3 regions of the Kluyvera sp. CHPC 1.2972 genome follow, and region 1 is predicted to be linked to each of the others. Evidence: predicted binding sites of a transcription regulator. Region 1 holds the regulator's gene; each other region holds the start of a gene.
What was found. Region 1 encodes Fur, which represses iron uptake genes when iron is present. Its sites were predicted from a motif close to ATAATAATGAGAACNACTATCAA; they were not measured.
Positions count from the first base shown of each region.

Region 1 (7,655 bases):
AGCCCGCCCGACTAACTTTATTCGTCAGATCATTGATGAAGATCTGGCTACCGGTAAGCACAACACGGTGCATACTCGTTTTCCGCCGGAGCCGAATGGCTATCTGCACATCGGCCACGCGAAATCTATCTGCCTGAACTTCGGAATTGCGCAAGATTATCAGGGCCAGTGCAACCTGCGTTTCGATGACACCAACCCAGTCAAAGAAGACATCGAATACGTTGAGTCCATCAAAAACGACGTCGAGTGGTTAGGTTTTCACTGGTCTGGCAACGTTCGCTACTCCTCTGATTACTTCGATCAGCTGCATGCCTATGCGGTAGAACTGATCAACAAAGGTCTGGCGTACGTCGATGAACTGACGCCTGAGCAGATCCGCGAATACCGCGGCTCGCTGACCGCGCCGGGCAAAAACAGCCCGTACCGCGATCGCAGCGTAGAAGAGAACCTGGCGCTGTTCGAAAAAATGCGTACCGGTGGTTTTGCCGAGGGCACTGCCTGCCTGCGCGCGAAAATCGACATGGCATCACCGTTTATCGTGATGCGCGATCCGGTGCTGTATCGCATTAAATTTGCCGATCACCATCAGACCGGTACCAAGTGGTGCATCTACCCGATGTACGACTTCACCCACTGCATCAGCGATGCGCTGGAAGGCATTACGCACTCCCTGTGTACGCTGGAGTTCCAGGACAACCGTCGTCTGTACGATTGGGTGCTGGATAACATCACGATTCCGGTTCACCCGCGCCAGTATGAATTCTCGCGCCTGAATCTGGAATACACCGTGATGTCCAAGCGTAAGCTGAATCAGCTGGTGATGGAAAAACACGTAGAAGGCTGGGATGACCCGCGTATGCCGACCATCTCCGGTCTGCGTCGTCGTGGTTACACCGCCGCGTCCATCCGTGAGTTCTGTAAGCGCATCGGCGTGACCAAGCAGGACAACACCATTGAGATGGCTTCCCTGGAATCCTGCATTCGTGAAGATCTCAACGAAAACGCGCCGCGCGCGATGGCGGTTATCGACCCGGTTAAACTGGTTATCGAAAACTACCCGCAGGGCGAAAGCGAGCTGGTGACCATGCCTAACCATCCGAGCAAACCGGAAATGGGCAGCCGTGAAGTGCCGTTTAGCGCGGAGATCTGGATCGACCGCGCGGACTTCCGTGAAGAAGCCAACAAGCAGTACAAGCGTCTGGTGATGGGTAAAGAAGTTCGTCTGCGTAACGCCTACGTGGTGAAAGCAGAGCGCGTGGAGAAAGATGCGGAAGGCAATATCACCACCATCTTCTGTACCTACGATGCCGATACCCTGAGCAAAGACCCAGCAGATGGCCGTAAAGTGAAGGGCGTGATTCACTGGGTGAGCGCGGCACATGCGCTGCCGGTTGAAATTCGTCTGTATGACCGTCTCTTCAGCGTGCCAAACCCAGGTGCGGCAGAAGACTTCCTGTCGGTGATGAACCCAGAGTCACTGGTTATCAAGCAGGGCTATGCTGAGCCGTCTCTGCAGGCCGCTGAGGCCGGTAAAGCGTTCCAGTTCGAGCGTGAGGGTTACTTCTGCCTCGATAGCCGTTATACCACCGCTGAGAAGCTGGTCTTTAACCGCACCGTCGGTCTGCGTGATACCTGGGTAGGTTAATTCCTTGCCCTGATAAAAACGCCGCGCTTGCGGCGTTTTTTTTTGCCTGTCGTTAGGGGATCACTTTCACTGGATGACAATGTTACTTTCGGATGAAAAAATACGACCTCTTATAGTTTCGCGAAGCGAATTAATGCAATTATTCTACCTCTAAGTATCCCCACGCTTTTAGTCCCGCATGTTACAGAAATTAAATGTAAACGGTCTCATTCACATTTCACTCAGGCCAGACAAGGCTTGGCACGGGAATGTTGCAATAACGCACTCTGTTACAAACAGAAACCAAATATGTGCGCTTTGTCATAATCCTGCACTCTCGTTGCGGAAAAGGATTGATAATTCGCGTCGCGAAAAATAGTCTGTACGTGTAGTGAAACACAATTTCTTAGCAGTACCTTTTTTATCAGTTTTTATTTTTTTGCCTTCTGCTTTGCAGCGGCATTTTTAAAAGTCAAAGAGGATATAACTATGCGTACGTTTAGTGGCAAACGTAGTACGCTGGCGCTGGCTATCGCCGGTGTGACAGCAATGTCAGGCTTTATGATGACTCCGGAAGCAAAAGCAGAAGGCTTCATCGACGATTCTACATTGACCGGCGGAGTCTATTACTGGCAGCGTGAGCGTGACCGTAAAGATGTAACCGATCACGATAAGTATAAAACCAACCTTTCCCACTCCACCTGGAACGCCAACCTCGACTTCCAGTCTGGCTATGCCGCTGACATGTTCGGTATTGATATTGCGGCGTTCACCGCGATTGAAATGGCTGAAAGTAGCGAAAGTGGTCACCCGAACGAAATTGCGTTGTCCTCTAAGAACAAAGGCTACAGCGAAGATTACAGCGGCGATAAGAGCGGTATCAGCCTGTACAAAGCGGCAGCCAAATTTAAATTAGGGCCAGCCTGGGCTCGTGCGGGTTACATCCAGCCAACCGGCCAAACGCTGCTGGCACCACACTGGAGCTTCATGCCTGGTACCTATCAGGGTGCTGAAGCCGGTGCTAACTTCGACTACGGTGATGCTGGCGCGCTGAGCTTCTCCTACATGTGGACGAACAACTACAAGGCGCCATGGCACCTTGAAATGGACAACTTCTATCAGAACGATAAGAAGACCAAAGTCGATTACCTGCACTCCATCGGTGCGAAATACGATTTCAAAAATGACCTGGTGCTGGAAGCCGCATTTGGTCAGGCAGAAGGCTATATCGATCAGTACTTCGCCAAAGGTAGCTACAAATTTGATATCCCTGGCGGTCCGCTGACCACCAGCTACCAGTTCTACGGTACGCGTGACAAGGTGAGCGATCACGGCGTCAACGATATCTATGACGGCACCGCGTGGCTGCAGGCGTTAACCTTCGGCTACAAACTGCAAGAAGTGTTCGACTTCCGTCTGGAAGGGACCTGGGTTAAAGCAGAAGGTCAGCAGGGTTACTTCCTGCAGCGTATGACGCCAACCTACGCATCCTCTAACGGTCGTCTGGATATCTGGTGGGATAACCGCTCTGACTTCAACGCCAACGGCGAAAAAGCGGTCTTCTTCGGCACCATGTATGACCTGAAGAACTGGGATCTGCCGGGTTGGGCGGTGGGTGCTTCTTACGTTTACGCATGGGATGCTAAGCCAGCGACCTGGCAGATGAACCCGGATGCGTACTACGACAAGAACAACAAGATCAAAGAGTCTGCCTACAGCCTCGATGTGGCATACACCGTTCAGGATGGCCGTGCAAAAGGCACGCTGTTCAAACTGCACTTCACTCAGTATGACAACCACTCCGATATCCCAAGCTGGGGCGGCGGTTACGGCAACATCTTCCAGGATGAGCGTGACGTGAAATTCATGGTTATCGCACCGTTCACTATTTTCTGATGCTAACGCGGCAGGGGGAAACTTCTGCCGCTGCTAAGAGGCTCATCGTATGAAAAAACTGATTATTGTTGCACTGATGGCCGCCGGGTTAACCGCCTGCGCTCAATCACCCGCACCGAAGGAAGATAGCAAGCTGAAGGATGCCTACAGCGCCTGTATTAATACCGCAGAAGGCAATCCGGATAAAATCCAGGCCTGTCAAAGCGTACTGAACGTGCTGAAGCAAGAGAAAGCGCACGAACAGTTCGCGAATCAGGAAAGCGTTCGCGTCATCGACTACCAGAAATGCATTAATGCCAGAAAGATGGGCAATGACGAAGCCGTAGCGAAAAACTGCGATAAGATTTGGCAGGAAATTCGCAGTAACAACGCGCCGCAGAAATAAGCTCACGTTGATACCAATAACCGCTGCTTGCAGCGGTTTTTTTACGCCTGAAGAACCGGGGGTATAAAAAAAGCCAGTGCGTGAGCAACTGGCTTTTTACGAATGGTATCGGGTTACTTTTCGATGCCTTCGTGGGCGTGTTCATCTTCACGGCAGTCGCCTTCAGCGCAGTGACCGTAGAGATAAAGGCTGTGGTTTGTTAAGCGGATACCGTGCTTCGACGCGATTTCACGCTGACGAGCTTCAATGGAATCATCGCTGAACTCGATCACTTTGCCGCAGTCGAGGCAAATCAGGTGATCGTGGTGATGCTGTTGGGTCAGTTCGAAAACGGATTTACCGCCTTCAAAATTGTGACGAGTCACGATACCGGCGTCATCAAACTGGTTCAGTACGCGGTAGACCGTGGCCAGGCCAATCTCTTCACCCATGTCGATCAGGCGTTTATATAAGTCTTCCGCGCTGACATGGTGGTTATCCGGTTCCTGAAGGACTTCCAGAATCTTTAACCGTGGAAGTGTGACTTTCAGGCCAGCCTTCTTTAATGCGGTGTTATTGTCAGTCATGCGGAATCTGTCCTGTTGCTAAACGATTAACTTCCATCAGCGAAAGTATCACAGAGAATGCACCCGAATTAATGCGTCTCATTATAGAATGACCCTATTGAAATGAAAACAGCAAGAGCCGGGTAAACTAAGCTTTCAAAAACGAGGCTTCACCGACAAACTGGCGATGAGACCGCGCTAAATCAGAAGATATTGTACAGGTATGCGCTCAAAAGTTAAAAAATTGTAGCTATTATTTTAATTGCTTTTACCTATTAATGCGGCGCGATTTATCATCGCGCCACAGGATAATCAGGCGTTTTTGATGTCTTCCAGATGCAGCTCTTCAGCCACCTGCTTAACCCATTTTTCAACGCGCTCAGCGGTCAGCTCAGGCTGACGGTCTTCATCGATAGCCAGGCCTACAAAGTGGTCGTCATCCGCCAGACCTTTAGACGCTTCGAAATGATAGCCCGCGGTCGGCCAGTGGCCGACGATAGCTGCGCCACGTGGTTCAATGATGTCGCGAATGGTGCCCAGCGCATCACAGAAATATTCCGCGTAGTCTTCCTGGTCGCCGCAGCCAAACAGCGCAACCAGCTTACCATTGAAATCCACTTCTTCCAGCGTCGGGAAGAAATCATCCCAGTCGCACTGCGCTTCGCCGTAGTACCAGGTTGGGATACCCAGCAGCAGAATATCGAATGCTTCCAGATCTTCCTTGCTGCTCTTGGCAATGTCGTGAACGTCAGCGACATCTTTACCAAGCTGTTTTTGAATCATTTTTGCGATATTTTCGGTGTTCCCGGTATCGCTACCGAAAAAGATGCCAACGATTGCCATGAGTAAAATAACCTCTTGAAACTTAATGAAATGGTGATGGCTTATTGCCCACAGATAAGGGCAATCATAGCAGAACAGAGAGGCGTGCGGAAACCGCTATCGTGCCGGACTGCACACTCTGCTACATGAAAGTGTATTTTGGGGGATTTTTCAGGCTTTCCCCTGTCCGTGCAGTTGGGCCAGTTGGCTCATCAGAATCTCTTCAATGAGTTCACTCCGGCTCATATCACGGGCAGTCGCCAGCTCGTTGAGTGCATCAACGGCTTCGTTATTCAGCTTCAGCTCCACGCGCTTCAGACCGCGCACTTTGTCGCGTTTTAACTGATTACGCTTATTAATGCGCAGCTGTTCGTCACGCGAAAGCGGATTAGTTTTTGGTCTTCCCGGCCGACGCTCATTTGCGAACAAATCTAAGGTCGTACGGTCCGTTTGTTCTTTTGCCATGGTTCTGAGTGACTTCGGGGAAACAAGCTACCGGGCGGTGCCCGGTGCAGACAGCGCGCAATCATACATCAGTGGGGCCCACACGCCAACGACCACGGCCATTCTGGCGCGCGGTCGATGCATTTTTAATCACTCGGCGAGATAACGGCGAATGGCTCGCAGCACCGCTTCCGGTTTTTCGGCGTGAACCCAGTGACCCGCGCCGGCGATAACGTGCGCTTTTGCCTGCGGGAACTGGGCCAACAGCGCATCGCGATAGGCTTCGGCCACATAGGGCGAATTGCCGCCGGGAATGAACAGGGCAGGGTGGTCCCAGGCAGGAATAGTCTCCCAGCCGACGATATGCGGGTATTGTTCCCACAACACCGGCACGTTAAAGCGCCAGGTGCCGTCGACAAAGGATTTCAGCAGGAACTGAATCACGCCTTCTTCTTTAAGGTACTCGCGCATCACCGTCGCGGCCTGCTGGCGGGTGGCCACGCCGGCGCTGGTCACCGCATTAATGGCAGCAAAAATCTCATCGTGACGGCGGACATGGTAATCGACCGGGGCAATATCAATCGCCACCAGTCGGTCGATGCGTTCAGGGGCCAGTGCGGTGAGCGCCATCACCGCTTTACCGCCCATGGAATGGCCGATGACCGTTGCTTTTTCAATGCCGTTGGCATCGAGCGTATCGAGCAGATCCTGAGCCATAGCAAGGTAGGTCATCTCATCAGCGCGCGGTGAGAGACCGTGGTTACGCATGTCTACCTGAAGGATATCGTGGTCGGTGACCAGGTCGCGGGCCAGGATGCCCAGATTATCCAGACTGCCGAACAGGCCGTGGACGAGAACGATGGGAGAATTATTGTGCAGGTTTTGTGCAGTTTGCGCTCGGACATTCAATTTCATAGCAAAGTTCTTTTTTTCGCATTGTCGGGTTAGGGTATCATGTTGGACATTCTAACGCTCAGGGGCAAGAGAGGAACTCATCCGAATTTTGCTGTCTTCCTGGTTTGGCGCTACCCGCTGTTGGGTTTTGACTTTATAATCCCAATGAATTGTATTCAGAAAAATTATCGCACCGGATTAAGATGAAAACGATCGAAGTTGATGACGAGCTCTATCGCTATATTGCGGCTCACACTCTGCACATTGGCGAGAGCGCGTCCGACATTTTACGGCGTATGCTGAAATTCTCCGCCGCTTCCCAGCCCGTGGCGACTGCTGCTGCGCCGGTCGTCAAAGCAGAACCGGCTCCCGCTCCGGCCCCGGCTGCTGCCCCCGTTGCTGACGTGAAAACGGTAAAAACTGCCAAAGATAAAGTCCGTGCTATGCGTGAGCTGCTGCTCTCTGACGAGTATGCCGAGCAGAAGAAAGCGGTTAACCGCTTCATGCTGGTACTGACCACGCTGTACGCGCTGGACAACAAGGCGTTTGCCGAGGCTACCGAATCCCTTCACGGTCGTACCCGCGTCTATTTTGCGGCTGATGAGCAGACGCTGCTCAAAAACGGCAACCAGACAAAACCAAAACAGGTTCCGGATACGCCATACTGGGTCATTACCAATACCAATACAGGCCGTAAATGCAGCATGGTCGAACACATCATGCAATCAATGCAATTCCCGGCGGAATTGATTGAGAAGGTTTGCGGTACTATCTAATACTGACAATCTAACCCTTGCATAAGAAGGACCAGGCAATGGCAAACCATACCCGTGCAGGACAACCTGCACAGCAGAGTGATTTGATCAACGTCGCCCAACTGACGGCCCAGTACTACGTGCTGCAGCCTAACGTGAGCAACCCGGAACATGCGGTGAAGTTCGGTACGTCCGGCCACCGTGGGAGCGCGAGTCGTCACAGCTTCAACGAAAAGCATATTCTGGCCATTGCTCAGGCGATCGCGGAAGAGCGCGCGAAAAATGGAATT
Region 1 is NZ_JAPKIB010000007.1:176,262-183,916, forward strand. Features, by position in the region: gene glnS (glutamine--tRNA ligase) at 1-1,645, shown strand, start outside; gene chiP (chitoporin ChiP) at 2,114-3,520, shown strand; gene chiQ (ChiQ/YbfN family lipoprotein) at 3,570-3,905, shown strand; gene fur (ferric iron uptake transcriptional regulator) at 4,019-4,471, opposite strand; gene fldA (flavodoxin FldA) at 4,763-5,293, opposite strand; gene ybfE (LexA regulated protein) at 5,444-5,737, opposite strand; gene ybfF (esterase) at 5,867-6,631, opposite strand; gene seqA (replication initiation negative regulator SeqA) at 6,814-7,386, shown strand; gene pgm (phosphoglucomutase (alpha-D-glucose-1,6-bisphosphate-dependent)) at 7,425-7,655, shown strand, end outside.

Region 2 (7,655 bases), on a different contig from region 1:
ACGCCGCACCCGCGGGCAGATTGCCATTGAAGCAGGCCTTGAGCCGCTGGCCGACCTACTGTGGAGCGAGCCGTCTCACGACCCGGAAACCGAAGCCGCCAAATTTATCGATGCCGATAAGGGCGTGGCGGATACCAAAGCCGCCCTCGACGGCGCGCGCTACATCCTGATGGAGCGCTTCGCAGAAGACGCCGGCCTGCTGGCAAAAGTACGCGACTATTTGTGGAAAAACGCCCACCTGGTCGCCAAAGTGGTCAGCGGTAAAGAAGAGGAAGGCGCAAAATTCCGCGACTACTTCGACCATCACGAACCGATTTCAACCACCCCTTCCCACCGCGCGCTGGCCATGTTCCGCGGGCGCAATGAAGGCGTGCTGCAACTCTCTCTCAACGCCGACCCGCAGTTCGACGAGCCACCAAAAGAGAGCTACTGCGAACAGATTATTATCGACCACCTTGGCCTACGCCTGAACAACGCCCCGGCGGACAGCTGGCGTAAAGGCGTGGTCAGCTGGACCTGGCGCATCAAGGTGCTGATGCACCTCGAAACCGAGCTGATGGGCACCGTGCGCGAACGCGCGGAAGATGAAGCGATCAACGTCTTCGCCCGTAACCTTCACGACCTGCTGATGGCGGCACCGGCTGGCCTGCGCGCCACCATGGGCCTCGATCCGGGCCTGCGTACCGGCGTAAAAGTGGCAGTGGTTGACGGCACCGGTAAGCTGGTCGCCACCGACACTATTTATCCGCACACCGGCCAGGCGGCGAAAGCGGCGGTTGCCGTTGCCGCGCTGTGCGAAAAACACAACGTGGAGCTGGTGGCTATTGGTAACGGGACGGCATCTCGTGAAACCGAGCGCTTCTTCCTCGACGTGCAGCAACAGTTCCCGAAAGTCACCGCGCAGAAGGTGATCGTTAGCGAAGCGGGTGCATCCGTCTACTCCGCCTCCGAGCTGGCAGCACTGGAGTTCCCGGACCTCGACGTTTCTCTGCGCGGCGCGGTCTCTATCGCCCGTCGTCTGCAAGATCCGCTGGCAGAGCTGGTGAAAATCGATCCGAAATCGATCGGGGTCGGCCAGTATCAGCATGACGTCAGCCAGACTCAGTTGGCGCGTAAACTCGATGCAGTGGTAGAAGACTGCGTAAACGCCGTCGGCGTAGACCTGAACACCGCCTCCGTACCGCTGCTGACCCGCGTAGCGGGCCTGACGCGCATGATGGCGCAGAACATCGTCGCCTGGCGCGATGAGAACGGTCAGTTCCAGAACCGCCAGCAATTGCTGAAGGTGAGCCGTCTGGGACCGAAAGCGTTTGAGCAGTGCGCGGGCTTCTTGCGTATTAACCACGGCGATAACCCGCTGGATGCTTCAACCGTTCACCCGGAAGCGTATCCGGTGGTCGAACGCATTCTGGCCGCCACGCAGCAGGCGCTGAAGGATTTAATGGGCAACAGTAATGAGCTCAGAAACCTGAAAGCCTCTGAGTTCACCGACGATCGTTTTGGTGTGCCCACCGTTACCGACATCATCAAAGAGCTGGAAAAACCAGGCCGCGACCCGCGTCCTGAGTTTAAAACCGCGAAGTTCGCCGACGGTGTAGAAACCATGAACGACCTGCTGCCGGGGATGATCCTCGAAGGCGCTGTCACCAACGTCACCAACTTTGGTGCATTTGTTGATATTGGCGTGCATCAGGACGGTCTGGTTCACATCTCTTCGCTGGCAGATAAGTTTGTCGAAGACCCACATACCGTGGTGAAAGCGGGCGATATCGTCAAAGTGAAGGTGCTGGAAGTGGATCTGCAGCGTAAGCGCATCGCGCTGACCATGCGTCTTGACGAGCAACCGGGTGAAACCAACGCCCGTCGCGGCAGTGGCGGTAACGATCGCAGCCAGGGCAACAACCGCCCGGCCGCGAAAGCGGCAAAACCGCGCGGGCGTGAAGCACAGCCTGCGGGCAACAGCGCCATGATGGATGCGCTGGCGGCCGCCATGGGTAAAAAACGCTAATCGAAAAAAGTAGCCCGGCCGAGCGTAGCGACGCCGGGAAAGGCTCCAGAGCCACCCCGGGATCGGCGTTAAACGCCTCGCCCGGGCTACCGCAATATATCTCACCCCACGGTTCGTTTTTATAGGCCTTTAATAATAAGCCTCATTACGTTTTATTTTATTAACCAATGAAACCTTAATTAAACATTAAGCGAAGAAAATAATATTTAATTCATTTACAGCTACAATGAGTTGCTTGCGTCATATCAAAAAAAGTGCAAATTCCGCTCGAAATTCCCGCCGATCGCATAATATGTATTGATGATAAAAACCATTCTCATTATCATCATTTTCAGTAGGCTTTATTTCTTTATTCGTTGACGACGCCCCGGTTGCCGCCAGGCAGCGCGCGGTGCTCCCCTCGTTCAGCTAGCGATACACAAGTAGGTTATATGCAATTTACACCTGATACTGCGTGGAAGATTGTCGGTTTCTCCCGCGAAATTAGCCCAGCTTATCGTCAGAAACTGCTGTCCCTGGGCATGCTGCCGGGATCGTCCTTTAATGTGGTTCGCGTAGCGCCACTCGGCGACCCTATTCATATTGAAACCCGTCGCGTTAGCCTGGTATTGCGTAAGAAAGATCTCGCGCTTATTGAATTAGAAGCCGTCGCGCAATAACCCCAGCCCGGTACTAAGAGTCTGAAATATGAAAAAATTAACCATCGGTTTAATTGGTAATCCTAATTCCGGCAAAACAACCTTATTCAACCAGCTCACCGGCGCACGCCAGCGCGTAGGCAACTGGGCCGGGGTAACGGTAGAGCGCAAAGAAGGCGCGTTCGCCACTACCGACCATCAGGTCACCCTCGTCGACCTGCCGGGTACCTACTCGCTGACCACCATCTCCTCGCAAACCTCGCTGGATGAGCAGATTGCCTGCCACTATATTCTGAGCGGTGATGCCGACCTGCTGATTAACGTGGTCGACGCCTCCAACCTCGAACGTAACCTCTACCTGACGCTGCAGCTGCTCGAGCTGGGCATTCCGTGCGTGGTCGCGCTGAACATGCTCGATATTGCCGAGAAACAGCAAATCCGTATCGACGTGGATGCGCTCTCGGCACGCCTCGGCTGCCCGGTTGTGCCACTGGTTTCCACCCGCGCTCGCGGAATTGAAGCGCTGAAAATGGCGATTGACCGCCATCAGGGCAACCAGCCGATTGAGCTGGTTCACTATCCACAGCCGCTGCTGCGCGAAGCCGATAACCTGGCAAAAGAGATGGCGCAGGAGATCCCTGAACGTCAGCGCCGCTGGCTGGGCATGCAGATGCTGGAAGGCGATATCTATAGCCGCGCCTATGCCGGTGACGCCGCACACAAGCTGGACGTCTCTCTGGCGCGTCTGAGCGAAGAGATGGACGACCCGGCGCTGCATATCGCCGACGCCCGCTATCAGAGCATTGCCGCAATTTGCGATGCCGTCAGTAACACCCTGACCGCCGAGCCAAGCCGCTTCACCGCCGCGCTGGACAAAATCGTCCTCAACCGCGTGCTGGGCTTACCGATTTTCCTGTTCGTCATGTACCTGATGTTCTTGCTGGCGATCAACATCGGCGGCGCGCTGCAGCCGATCTTTGACGGCGGCTCCGTCGCTATCTTTATCCACGGCATTCAGTGGATTGGCTACCAGCTGCACTTCCCGGACTGGCTGACGGTCTTCCTGGCGCAGGGTATCGGCGGCGGTATTAACACCGTGCTGCCGTTAGTACCGCAAATCGGCATGATGTACCTGTTCCTCTCCTTCCTTGAGGACTCTGGGTACATGGCGCGTGCCGCGTTCGTGATGGACCGCCTGATGCAGTCTCTGGGTCTGCCGGGTAAATCCTTTGTACCGCTGATCGTCGGCTTCGGCTGTAACGTGCCGTCGGTCATGGGCGCACGTACCCTGGATGCACCACGTGAGCGTCTGATGACCATCATGATGGCGCCGTTTATGTCCTGCGGGGCGCGTCTGGCTATCTTCGCCGTTTTCGCCGCTGCCTTCTTCGGCCAGGGCGGCGCGCTGGTGGTCTTCTCCCTGTACGTGCTGGGGATCGTTATCGCCATCCTGACCGGCCTGATGCTCAAATACACCATCATGCGCGGTGAAGCATCGCCGTTCGTGATGGAACTGCCGGTGTACCACGTACCGCATATTAAGAGCCTGATTATCCAGACCTGGCAGCGCCTGAAAGGCTTCGTGCTGCGCGCAGGTAAAGTTATCGTTATCGTCAGTATCTTCCTGAGCGCGCTGAACAGCTTCTCGTTCAGCGGCAAAATCGTCGACAACATCAACGACTCCGCGCTGGCCTCGGTCAGCCGTGCGATCACGCCGGTATTTAAACCGATTGGCGTCCATGACGATAACTGGCAGGCCACCGTAGGTCTGTTTACCGGTGCAATGGCGAAAGAAGTGGTGGTCGGTACGCTGAACACCCTCTACACCGCTGAAAACATTCAGAACGAAGAATTCAACCCGCAGGAATTCAGCCTCGGTGAAGAACTGCTGGCTGCGGCTGATGAAACCTGGCAGGGGCTGAAAGATACCTTTAGCCTGAGCGTACTGGCCAACCCAATCGAAGCCAGCAAAGGCGACGGCGAGATGGAAACCGGGGCGATGGGCGTGATGAGCAGCAAGTTCGGCAGCGCCGCGGCAGCCTACAGCTACCTGATTTTCGTTCTGCTCTACATTCCATGCATTTCGGTGATGGGGGCAATTGCCCGTGAGTCGAGCCGCGGTTGGATGTCCTTCTCCATTCTGTGGGGCCTGAACATCGCCTACTCGCTCTCGACGCTGTACTACCAGACGGTGAGCTTCAGCCAGCACCCACGCTACAGCCTGGTGTGCATCCTGGCGGTGATTCTGTTCAACGTGGTGGTGATTGGTCTGCTGCGCCGTGCCCGTAGTCGGGTGGATGTCTCCCTGCTGGCGACGCGTAAAACACCAACCTCATGCTGCTCTAGCCCTGCTGGCGATTGTCACTAGGAGTCATCATGGCATCATTGATTGAAGTACGCGATATGTTGGCACTGCAAGGACGCATGGAAGCCTCACAGCTCAGCGCCCAGTTACACACGTCGCAAGCGATGATCGATGCCATGCTGAGCCGCCTGGAAGCCATGGGGAAAGTCATGAAGATTGACGAAGAACCGGATGGTTGTCTGACCGGCAGTTGCAAAAGCTGCCCGGAAGGGAAAGCCTGCTTACGTCAGTGGTGGGCACTACGCTAAAACGTATTCCCGGCGTTTATCACGCCGGGAATAACCTGTTCGAAATTACTTATACACGTCCGCGTTACCGTGAACGTTTCTCTCGTTTTTCTCACCCGCGATAATCACGTAGTACTTGCCGCCCAGTTCATCCGCTTTTTTCGACAGATCGTGCTTCGCGTCCATCGGTGACGTCGTTTTTGACGTAGTGATGTTGCCGATTTTAGTCAGCTTCATCTTCGCAACGTCTTCTTTAGTAATTTCCTTGGCAGCAAATGCGCCAAATGAAAGAGAACCAATAACCAGAGATGCAACAATACCTGTAACAAGTTTCATAGGCCTACACTCCATTCAGTTATTTTTGTAGGTGACGGTGGCTTACCGAAACAGTCAGCCACCGTAACAAGTTAAGTATTGCTACAAATTTGCCATTTACCACGTCAGGTAAAAAATTATTTTAAAGCTGCTTTTTTAGCGCAATCAACGACTCGCAAAACGCCTGTGGATGCGAAATAAATGGCGCATGGGCCGCCTTATCAAACACCTGCGATTCACTCTGCGGCCATTGTGCATCCAGCAGTGCCACAATCTTGCGCGGAACTAACCCATCAAGCCGACCGTAAAGGCGCAGGAACGGCACCGTCAGCGCGGTAAGCGGCTGACGCAGGTCAGCGGTCTTGAGGATCTCAAGCCCGCCATTCAGCACCTCGGAAGAGGGCATTGGCAGGGACAGCACCGTCTGTTTCAACGCGCGCGCATCCTGACGGGCGCTTTCGGTGCCCAGCGTTTGTAACGCCAGGAAACGCTCGACGGTACGCTGGAAGTCTTCGCTAAGCTGCTGCTGGAACCCGCTGAGCACCTCAGGCTTAATGCCTGGCCACGCGTCATGCGCGCTAAAGCAAGGGGACGATGCGACGGTGACCAGCGCTTCAACGCGTTCGGGGTGACGTAATGCCACTTCGCTTGCCACCAGCCCCCCAAGACTCCAGCCAAGCCAGATAGCCTTTACCGGCGCTTTTTCCAGCACGCGTTCCGCCATCTCTTCCAACGAAAGAGCACCAAATCCGCCGCTACGCCCATAGCCCGGCAGGTCGACCAGATGCAGCGTAAAATGCGAGCTTAATTCCGGCGTAATGCAATCCCAGACCTGGGCATTCAGCCCCCATCCGTGCAGCAGCACAAGATGACAATCTCCTTCGCCCGTGGTTTGCCACCAGATGTCGTTCATCAGCTATTGTTCTCGTTTTATTGATTCAAGGAAGGATTATGCTATCAGCCCACGGCTTGTGCTGGCTATGCAAAATGCCGCTGGCGCTCCCCGCCTGGGGCATCTGTTCACGCTGTACCCGCGCAGTAACATGTGAGATTTGTCGCTGCCCGCAGTGTGGTTTGCCTTCGGGTAGCACCAGCGCGCCGTGCGGGCGCTGCCTGCAAAAGCCACCGCCCTGGCAGCGCCTGGTGGCCGTAAATGACTATCAACCTCCGCTCAGCACGTTGATCCATCACTTCAAGTTCAGCGGCCAGCCGGAGCTGGCCCTCGCGCTAGCGCGCCTGTTGCTGTTAGCTGTGCGACGCGGCGGTACGTGGCCGATGCCGCAGCAGCTTGTCAGCGTCCCGTTATGGCAACGCCGTCACTGGCGACGCGGGTATAACCAGAGCGAGCTGCTATGTTGGGCGCTGGCGAAATGGCTGCCCTGCGAATTTACCCCACGGACTCTTGCCCGCATACGCCCTACCGCCACCCAGCATCAGCTCAGCGCCAGGCTGCGCAAGCAGAACCTGAAAAATGCGTTCCAGCTTGAATTACCGGTGCAGGGTCGCCATATGGTTATTGTGGATGATGTGGTCACCACGGGCAGCACCGTTGCTGAGATTTCCCGGCTTCTTTTGCGAAATGGCGCGGCGAGCGTTCAGGTATGGTGTCTGTGTCGCACCTTGTAGACCCCCAGCGATGGGCGTATTATAACCAACTAAAGTAGTCAACTATTAGGTCAAAGCTATGATCCGTATTTCCGATACTGCGCAAGCGCACTTTGCCAAACTTCTGCAAAATCAGGAAGAAGGGACACAAATCCGTGTATTTGTGATTAACCCTGGTACGCCTAACGCAGAATGCGGCGTTTCTTATTGCCCGCCGGATGCGGTGGAAGCAAGTGATACTGCCCTGAAATTTGAACAGCTCACTGCTTATGTCGACGAGCTGAGCGCTCCGTATCTGGAAGATGCGGAAATCGATTTCGTCACCGATCAGTTGGGTTCTCAACTGACCCTAAAAGCGCCAAACGCAAAAATGCGTAAAGTGTCCGACGATGCCCCGCTGATGGAGCGCGTTGAATACATGCTGCAGTCGCAGGTTAACCCACAGCTGGCCGGTCACGGCGGCCGCGTGTCACTGATGGAGATCACCGACGACGGCT
Region 2 is NZ_JAPKIB010000002.1:415,425-423,079, reverse strand. Features, by position in the region: gene V6944_RS05435 (Tex family protein) at 1-2,008, shown strand, start outside; gene feoA (ferrous iron transporter A) at 2,440-2,667, shown strand; gene feoB (Fe(2+) transporter permease subunit FeoB) at 2,696-5,014, shown strand; gene feoC ([Fe-S]-dependent transcriptional repressor FeoC) at 5,023-5,259, shown strand; gene V6944_RS05415 (YdgH/BhsA/McbA-like domain containing protein) at 5,305-5,574, opposite strand; gene bioH (pimeloyl-ACP methyl ester esterase BioH) at 5,696-6,466, opposite strand; gene gntX (DNA utilization protein GntX) at 6,505-7,179, shown strand; gene nfuA (Fe-S biogenesis protein NfuA) at 7,238-7,655, shown strand, end outside.
Region 2: a site for Fur is predicted at 2,312-2,334, ahead of feoA (ferrous iron transporter A). Genes of this name have one in related genera too.

Region 3 (7,655 bases), on a different contig from region 1:
ACCGGAGCAAAAGGGCTGAATTTGGCCGTTTCGGATGTGAATTATCTGTGGCGTATCCTGCGGCAGTATTATCAGAATGGGCGGGCCGACCTGCTGAGCCGTTATTCGCAGCTGGCGCTGAACCGGGTCTGGAAAGGCGAACGCTTTAGCTGGTTTATGACCCATCTGTTGCACGATTTTCAGGACCAGAGTCCGTTTGCCAGAAAAATGCAGGAGGCCGATCGCCAGTACTATCTCAGCTCGCAGGCTGGCCTGACGACGATTGCCGAAAACTACGTGGGGCTGCCTTATGAAACGGTGGAGTAGACGATGAAAAGAGCGGGTGTCGACGTGAATATACCGGAGGTGGTGCCGGTATTTAAGCTCTATGGCGAGCATATGGGCTGGCCGACACCCGATCTGCTGCATTGTGAATCGATCCATAAACGGAGCAGCCTCTACGAATGGCATATTCGGGTGCACCAGCATGCCGAGCTGGTGCAACTGCTGTATTTGCACAAAGGGCAGGCTGAAATAGAAGTAGAGGGAGAGCGCCTGGTGGTGAGTGAATCCTCTATTCAGGTGGTGCCCGCGCTCTGCGTGCACGGTTTTCGTTTTTCGCCGGGGACGCAAGGCTACGTGCTTTCGCTTGCGTTACCGCTGTTAAGCCGTCTGGAGACGCAGTTTGGGCAACCGTTGGATATGCTGAACCAGCCCGGCTGTATTCCGGTCAATCGTTCCGGCCACCATATCCGTACCCTGTTTGCCACACTGCTGGAAGAGTACACCCAGGACCACGACGCGCGGGAGATGATGCTCTATTCGCTGTTAAGCGCACTGCTCGTATGGCTTAATCGACAGGGTAAGACAGGAGGCGTGGTAAAGGATAAAAACGAGCGTAAGCGCAGCGTGCTGCGCCAGTTTAGCCGACTGATTGAGGGACACTACCGTGAACATTTATCGTTGGCCGATTATGCGCAGAGGCTCCGGGTCTCCACCACGCATTTGAACTGCCTGTGTCGTGAATACCACGGCACCAGTGCGTTAAACGTTCTACATCAACGACTGCTGATTGAAGCAAAGCGTAGCCTGCAGTACACCAGCATGACCATCACACAGGTTTCTGATTATCTGGGATTTAGCGACGTGACCTATTTTTCGCGTTTCTTCCGCAAGCGGGAAGGGATGACGCCTAAAGAATTCAAAATGAAAATGGTACTGTCTGATTAAGGTGTTTTCCTGAATAGTTAATTTTGCTTATCGGGGTATTAATATTTTCTAAGCAACCTCTTATTCATTGATATGCCATACTGTCGTAGTTAGTCCTGCTAACCAGATGATATCATCGCACAAGTAAAGTCATGCAGCGGTAAGGTTTATTTGATAATTAACCGAAGAGCATTATGCCGCTATTAAAGGGAAATAGAAATGGACCGATTCATTTCCTGTGAATACGCTTATTTAATTGAGTAAAAATATATTCAGGAAACGAATCTTCGAAAGGATACGGAGGTTATATGACGCCAGTGTACTGCAAGTTCGCAGTGATTATCAGCAAAATACCCGTTATGCAGTCCGGGCTGAATTCCATCATGCGAATGCATTTACCGAATTACGAGCTCAATTTTTGCCAATCCCTTGAGCAGCTTACGCTCCTCCAGCTTCGCCGTACTGATGTCGTTATCGTTGATTTTTCTGGCGATATTGGTAACCCGCGCGCGCTCTGCGAGCAATATTATACGCTGCTATCGCAATACCGTGATATTCACTGGATCTTTATGATTAGTCGGCAGTACTACGCGCTGGCCGTTGAATTTTTAATGCGTCCGGAAAGTACGCTGCTTTCAGATTCTGACTCCGTGGAACGGGTGATTAAAGCCATTCAGCAGGAAAATGCTAGCACGGATAACGTCAGCGAAATGTTGCTTTCTCAGCAGCATGACGTGGAGGCGGATGACGACCATCAGCGGCTGATTATGTTGACGTTGTCCGAACGGAAAGTGCTGCGCCTGCTGGCGAAAGGATGGGGCATTAACCAAATTGCCGCATTGCTGAAAAAGAGTAATAAAACTATCAGTGCACAAAAAAATAGTGCGATGCGCCGCCTGTCACTGCGTAGTAATGCGGAAATGTATGCCTGGCTCAACAGCAATCAGGGAATGAAGGAACTCAATCTCTATTCAGCCTATGGGGAGCAAGTCGAATGGAAAAATGCGGCAGGAAGCAGCGCGTCGCTATCATAGAGTATTGTAATGTGACGGCGGTAGGGCTACGCCATCTACTGATGAGCGCTCGTGATAGGCATTTTACTTTCCATTTTTTTCGCACCATTGCTGAATTTAAGCTGGCGGCCAGGCAAGGCCAGTTTGACGCCGTAATGTATTGTCTCTCCGGTACACGTGAACTTCGTATTGAATGCCTGTTGGCGATGGGGGAAATTGCCAACCATCAACCAGAGGTTATGCGCGGTATTCTGGCTAACGATAAAGAAGAAGCCGCGCTAATTCGGCACCTGTCGCCCACCTACATTCATGGTGTGCTCAGTAAATCTGACACGTTAAGCGATCTACGACACAGCGTGTTTGCATTACTGAATGAAGCGATAGAAGATCGTGAGGCAATGGAGGGCTTCGCTGCTCTGCGTGAAAACCGGTTTCTCAGTCCGACTGAGAATTTGATCCTGCGTTATATGACCTACGGCTATTCGTTGATGGATATTTCTCAGCAACTGGGCCGGAATATCAAAACCATTCGCGCGCATAAATTTAATGCGATGACGAAACTGGGGGTGAATTCTGATATTGGGTTGCTGAGCGCCGCCGACCTGCTGGTATCGTTGCATGATATGAACAATGCCAGCGCGTCATCCGTTTTTTAGAGACAGACATCCACCCATGTGGCGGCGGTAAGGCTAGCCATTCGTTCTGGGGAAATGCGTACTGCGCTGTGTATGGCTCCTGCAGCAGGAAGAACTTCTTCGTATTGCTGCAGCGAGACATCACAGTAAACCGCCAGCGGATTCTCCAGGCCGAAGGGGCAGACGCCGCCGACCGGGTGCCCGGTGAGAACCACCACTTCATCACTACTTAGCATGCGCGCCTTCGCGCCAAAGGTCTCTTTCAACTTTTTGTTGTCCAGACGGGCATCCCCTTTCGCGACCACCAGAATGACGCGGTCTTTCACCTTCAGCGAGAGTGTTTTCGCAATTTGCCCGGGCTCAACGCGGTGCGCGGCGGCGGCCAGCGCTACGGTCGCCGTACTTTGCTCAAGCTCGATAATATTGATGTCGGGCGCGTGCTCGGCAAAGAATTCCTTTACGGACTGTAGGCTCATGGTTCTCTCCTGATAATTCGGCGAGTCACTCTGTCATAAAGCTACCTGAGTTGTAAATATAGCGGCTAAGTTGTGCAAAAATTGTTTGTTTTTTGGATCTCCTTCACAATCAGTGCAACCGGTTACTGTAACCGGTTGCGGTTATTCGTCAGGCGATTGATACTGCGGGGGTAACTTCCTTTGTATCTATAATAAGAGCCGTGTATGAACTGTATCGGTATGAACATCATTGCAGGTCGCAGACCCGTAACACCTGATGCTTCAATGTACGCCCAGTTGCATGTCGGCAAAATCGTTGTTGCTGTGTTGACGTCTAAAGCCTGTCAGGAGGGCTGTTATGTCTGCTAATCACGCTGCATTTAATCTGATATTCCGTTTTGTAGAAAACTACGTTAGCCCGGTCGCGGGACGAATTTCCTCTCAGCGTCACGTTATGGCGATTCGTGATGGTTTTATCTCTGCCATGCCTTTTATGATTGTAGGATCGTTTTTACTGGTCTTCGCTTATCCGCCGTTTTCTCCCGATACCACCTGGGGCTTTGCCCGGGCGTGGTTAGATCTTGCCAAGCAGTTTGAAGGCCGTATTCTGACGCCGTTTGATATGACGATGGGCATTATGTCTATCTATATCTGTGCGGCTATCTCCTATAACCTCGGTAAACACTACGAAAAGAGCAACCAGCTCGATCCGTTCATGTGTTCAATGCTCTCCATTATGGCGTTCCTGCTGGTGGCTGCACCAAAAACCAGCGGTCATCTGCCGGTAGATAGCCTGGGGGGAACCGGGATCTTTACCGCGATCCTCGTGGCCGTTTATTGCGTGGAGATGATGCGTTTCCTGAAAATCCGCAACATCGGGATCCGCCTGCCGGATCAGGTGCCGCCGATGATCAAAAATTCCTTCGACCTGCTGATCCCGGTGCTGGTGGTGGTGTTGACGCTCTATCCGCTGAGCCTGTTTATTCAGAGCCAGTTCGATATGCTGATCCCTCAGGCCATCATGTCCGTGTTCAAACCGCTGGTTTCCGCCGCTGACTCCTTACCGGCGATTCTGCTGGCCGTACTGATTGGTCACCTGTTGTGGTTTGCAGGGATCCACGGGGCGGCGATTGTCTCCGGTATGCTGCAGATGTTCTGGCTGACTAACCTTGGCCTGAACCAGACCGCTCTGGCGCAGGGCGCGCCGCTGCCGCACATCTTTATGGAAGCGTTCTGGACCTTCTTTATCGTGGTCGGGGGTTCCGGTGCGACGATGGGGCTGGTGTTCTGCTACCTGCGTAGCCGTTCAGCACACCTGCGTTCTATCGGTCGTCTGAGCGTGGTGCCAAGCCTGTTCAACATTAACGAACCGGTTATCTTTGGTACCCCAATTGTGATGAACCCAGTGTTCTTCATTCCGTTCCTGCTGGCACCGATGGTCAACGCGATTCTGGCGTGGGCGGCGATGAAGCTGGATCTGATTGGTCGCGTGATTTCCGTAGTACCGTGGACGGCTCCGGCACCGATTGGCGGCGCATGGGCTTTAGGCTGGGATTTCCGTGCGGCGATTCTGGTGGTGCTGCTGGTCTGCGTTTCCGCGGTTATCTACTATCCGTTCTTCAAAGTGTATGAAAAACAGTTGTTAGAGCAGGAAAACGAAGAAGCGCAGCGTGCGGCCGAAGAGAGCCAGCAGGCAGCGTAAAGGAAAGCAGTAAAAAAATAACGGGGCGAAAGCCCCGTTATTTATTTCAGCGTACAGTCGCCACACTGTTTAACGTCGGGCAAGCGGTAACGCTGGCAGCAGGTGCGACGAACTAGCTGTCCGTCACGTAACACCACGGTACGCCATAACGGGTTGTCCTGACCGTCGGCCAGCGTACTGGTAAAGAAACAGCGCTGACGTAGCTGGTTGACGAGCTCTTCACCTAACAGCGCTTTCATTTCACCGAGATACCAGTTAATCAGATAACCAGTATTACTCCAGATGAGCTTGCCGTTAATCTCTCCCGTTGCTTCCAGCGCCTGCACGACCGGCATTAACGCCTGACTGACCAGGTCGTCCATGCGTTCGATGGCAGATTTCTGGCTGGCGCGAACGTCAGTGCGCACGTCTATCCAGAAGCAGGCCGCACGGCCCGTTTCGTGAAATTCCACGCGGAAATGGTCAGGGCTCAGCGAGATAGCAGATTCTTCGGTCAGCAGTGCGAGCATCAATGGCGGTACCAGCAGGCCGATATACCACTGCGCCCAGAGGGAGAGAAGCGGTTTATTTTCTCGCGCCAGGGTCGGCTGATTGCGGTAGATATGATCGGAATAGACGGCCAGAAGGGAAGTTAGCTCCGTTGGCTTCGCCCATTCGCTGAGGGTTCTGGCACAATCCGGGGCCGCTTCGCCTAAACGAAACATTTCCAGCAAGTGTGGACGCAGTTCGGCTATTTTGGCGCGCACTGACTCAGCGAACGCTTGCTCCTTTGAGGGAAGCGGCGTGCGCCAGATAAGGTCATCGGCGATCGGTGCGGAACGGTAAGCCATAGCGTTGCTGGATTCAAATCTAAATGATAATGATTAGCAATCCTAGCTATAGATAAAAGCGAGCGCAAGAAGTTTGTCTCCGGCGCTCACGTTTTGTGAACCTAGACGGCGGGAGCCTGATCGTAGGTCAGGATGTTATTGCGCCCCATATTTTTCGCTTCATACAGCGCCTTGTCCGCGCGCTGCATGGCCTGGTCGATATTGTTATCCTCCAGTGCAGCCACGCCAATGCTGAGGGTCACGTGGGTTGCGACACTGGAATTGAACATATGCGGAATTTTGAGATCGTAAACATGCTGACGAATACGCTCGGCGATCTGTATGGCGGTTTCAACGTTGCAATGTGGGAGTACCACCATAAATTCTTCACCGCCAAACCGCGTCACAATATCTCTGGAACGCACGGCATTACGAATAGCCGCTGAGACCCGCATTAGGGCCTGGTCGCCCATCATATGGCCATAGTGGTCGTTATAGGCTTTGAAATGGTCAATATCCAGCAGCAGGACGGAGTGCTGCGCTTTGCCTATCGACATCAGTGAATCCAGGCGGAACTGGAACCCGCGGCGGTTATAGAGCCCGGTTAGCGGGTCGAGCATGCTTAGACCGTTCAGCGTTTCGCGCTCTTCCAGCAGTTTATACATCAGCCCCTGCGCGAACTTATCATTACGCCGCTGAATCACATGCTGAATCGCGATGCCAATTAACGGCAGCGCCATACAGTAGGCCAGTCGCCACCATTCTCCGGAAGGCGTCGTTATCAGGCACACAATAAAGGTCGGCATTGAATGGAGGGTAAAGGCGACAATATTATTTGAAAACGCAATGGTGCCGACAAATAGTACGCTGAATAGCGCCACCATTTGAAAATTGTCATTAGGTAAAGCGAGCACCAAAGTTTTACTTAAAATATGCCAGCCCCATAAGCAGCCGAATATAACCGAAACTATAGGGAGATTCGGTTTGATACTGGTATATCGCCAGTTCCATACTAGCAGCACGCTGCTGCCCACCGCTATCAGCATTGCGGGTAGAGGAAAAATATTAACGTCATATATCGGGCTGAAGACGGACAGCGTCGATGAGACCAGATTCAGAAACAAAAATAGCCGGAACGTTAGCTGATATTTTTGCGCACGCAGGGTGCGCCAGGATTGTACTGTCATTGTTGGATGTTGTAGTCAGCCTTTAATATATAAGTAAGTGCATCAAAAACAAGAATAATGCATGAGCCACGAGCGCGAATTTTTTATATTTAGACATGCTATTTTTTGTACAAGTTATCACCATACAATATACATGTCATTAATGATTATGAAACCTTAGCGCATGAGCAGACAATTAACAAAAAACAATATATGATATTGGTAATCATTATCATTTAGATGGGCTGATTCATGTTGCAACGAACGCTAGGCAGCGGCTGGGGTGTACTGATTTCGGGAAGTGCAATCGCAATACTGAGCACAATGGGGCTGTCGCTTGATGTCTGGCGCGGCGTGATCGTGTGCGGGCTGCTGCTGAGCGGCGCGATGATATGGCATCGTCGGTTGCGTCACTTTGTGCTGCTGCCGTCATGCATTGCCTTTGTCGGCGCGCTTGTGCTGATAACGATGAATGTAAAGCTAATGGGATGACTATCAAAAATAGGGGGGGGATTGCCTGGAGAGAACGAGGAGTCTGGTGCGAGGGGGGGGACTCGAACCCCCACATCCTAAGGACACTAACACCTGAAGCTAGCGCGTCTACCAATTCCGCCACCTTCGCACAGATTATCTCGTTTCTTTTGTTATATCGCTTCGTTGGTGCGAGGGGGGGGACTCGAACCCCCA
Region 3 is NZ_JAPKIB010000031.1:9,328-16,982, forward strand. Features, by position in the region: gene pobA (4-hydroxybenzoate 3-monooxygenase) at 1-306, shown strand, start outside; gene V6944_RS23030 (helix-turn-helix domain-containing protein) at 310-1,209, shown strand; gene V6944_RS23035 (helix-turn-helix transcriptional regulator) at 1,497-2,222, shown strand; gene bglJ (DNA-binding transcriptional activator BglJ) at 2,183-2,857, shown strand; gene V6944_RS23045 (YbaK/EbsC family protein) at 2,854-3,312, opposite strand; gene V6944_RS23050 (PTS sugar transporter subunit IIC) at 3,650-4,993, shown strand; gene fhuF (siderophore-iron reductase FhuF) at 5,035-5,823, opposite strand; gene V6944_RS23060 (GGDEF domain-containing protein) at 5,925-6,989, opposite strand; gene V6944_RS23065 (DUF1435 domain-containing protein) at 7,221-7,460, shown strand; tRNA gene V6944_RS23070 (tRNA-Leu) at 7,505-7,590, opposite strand.
Region 3: a site for Fur is predicted at 5,841-5,863, ahead of fhuF (siderophore-iron reductase FhuF). Genes of this name have one in related genera too.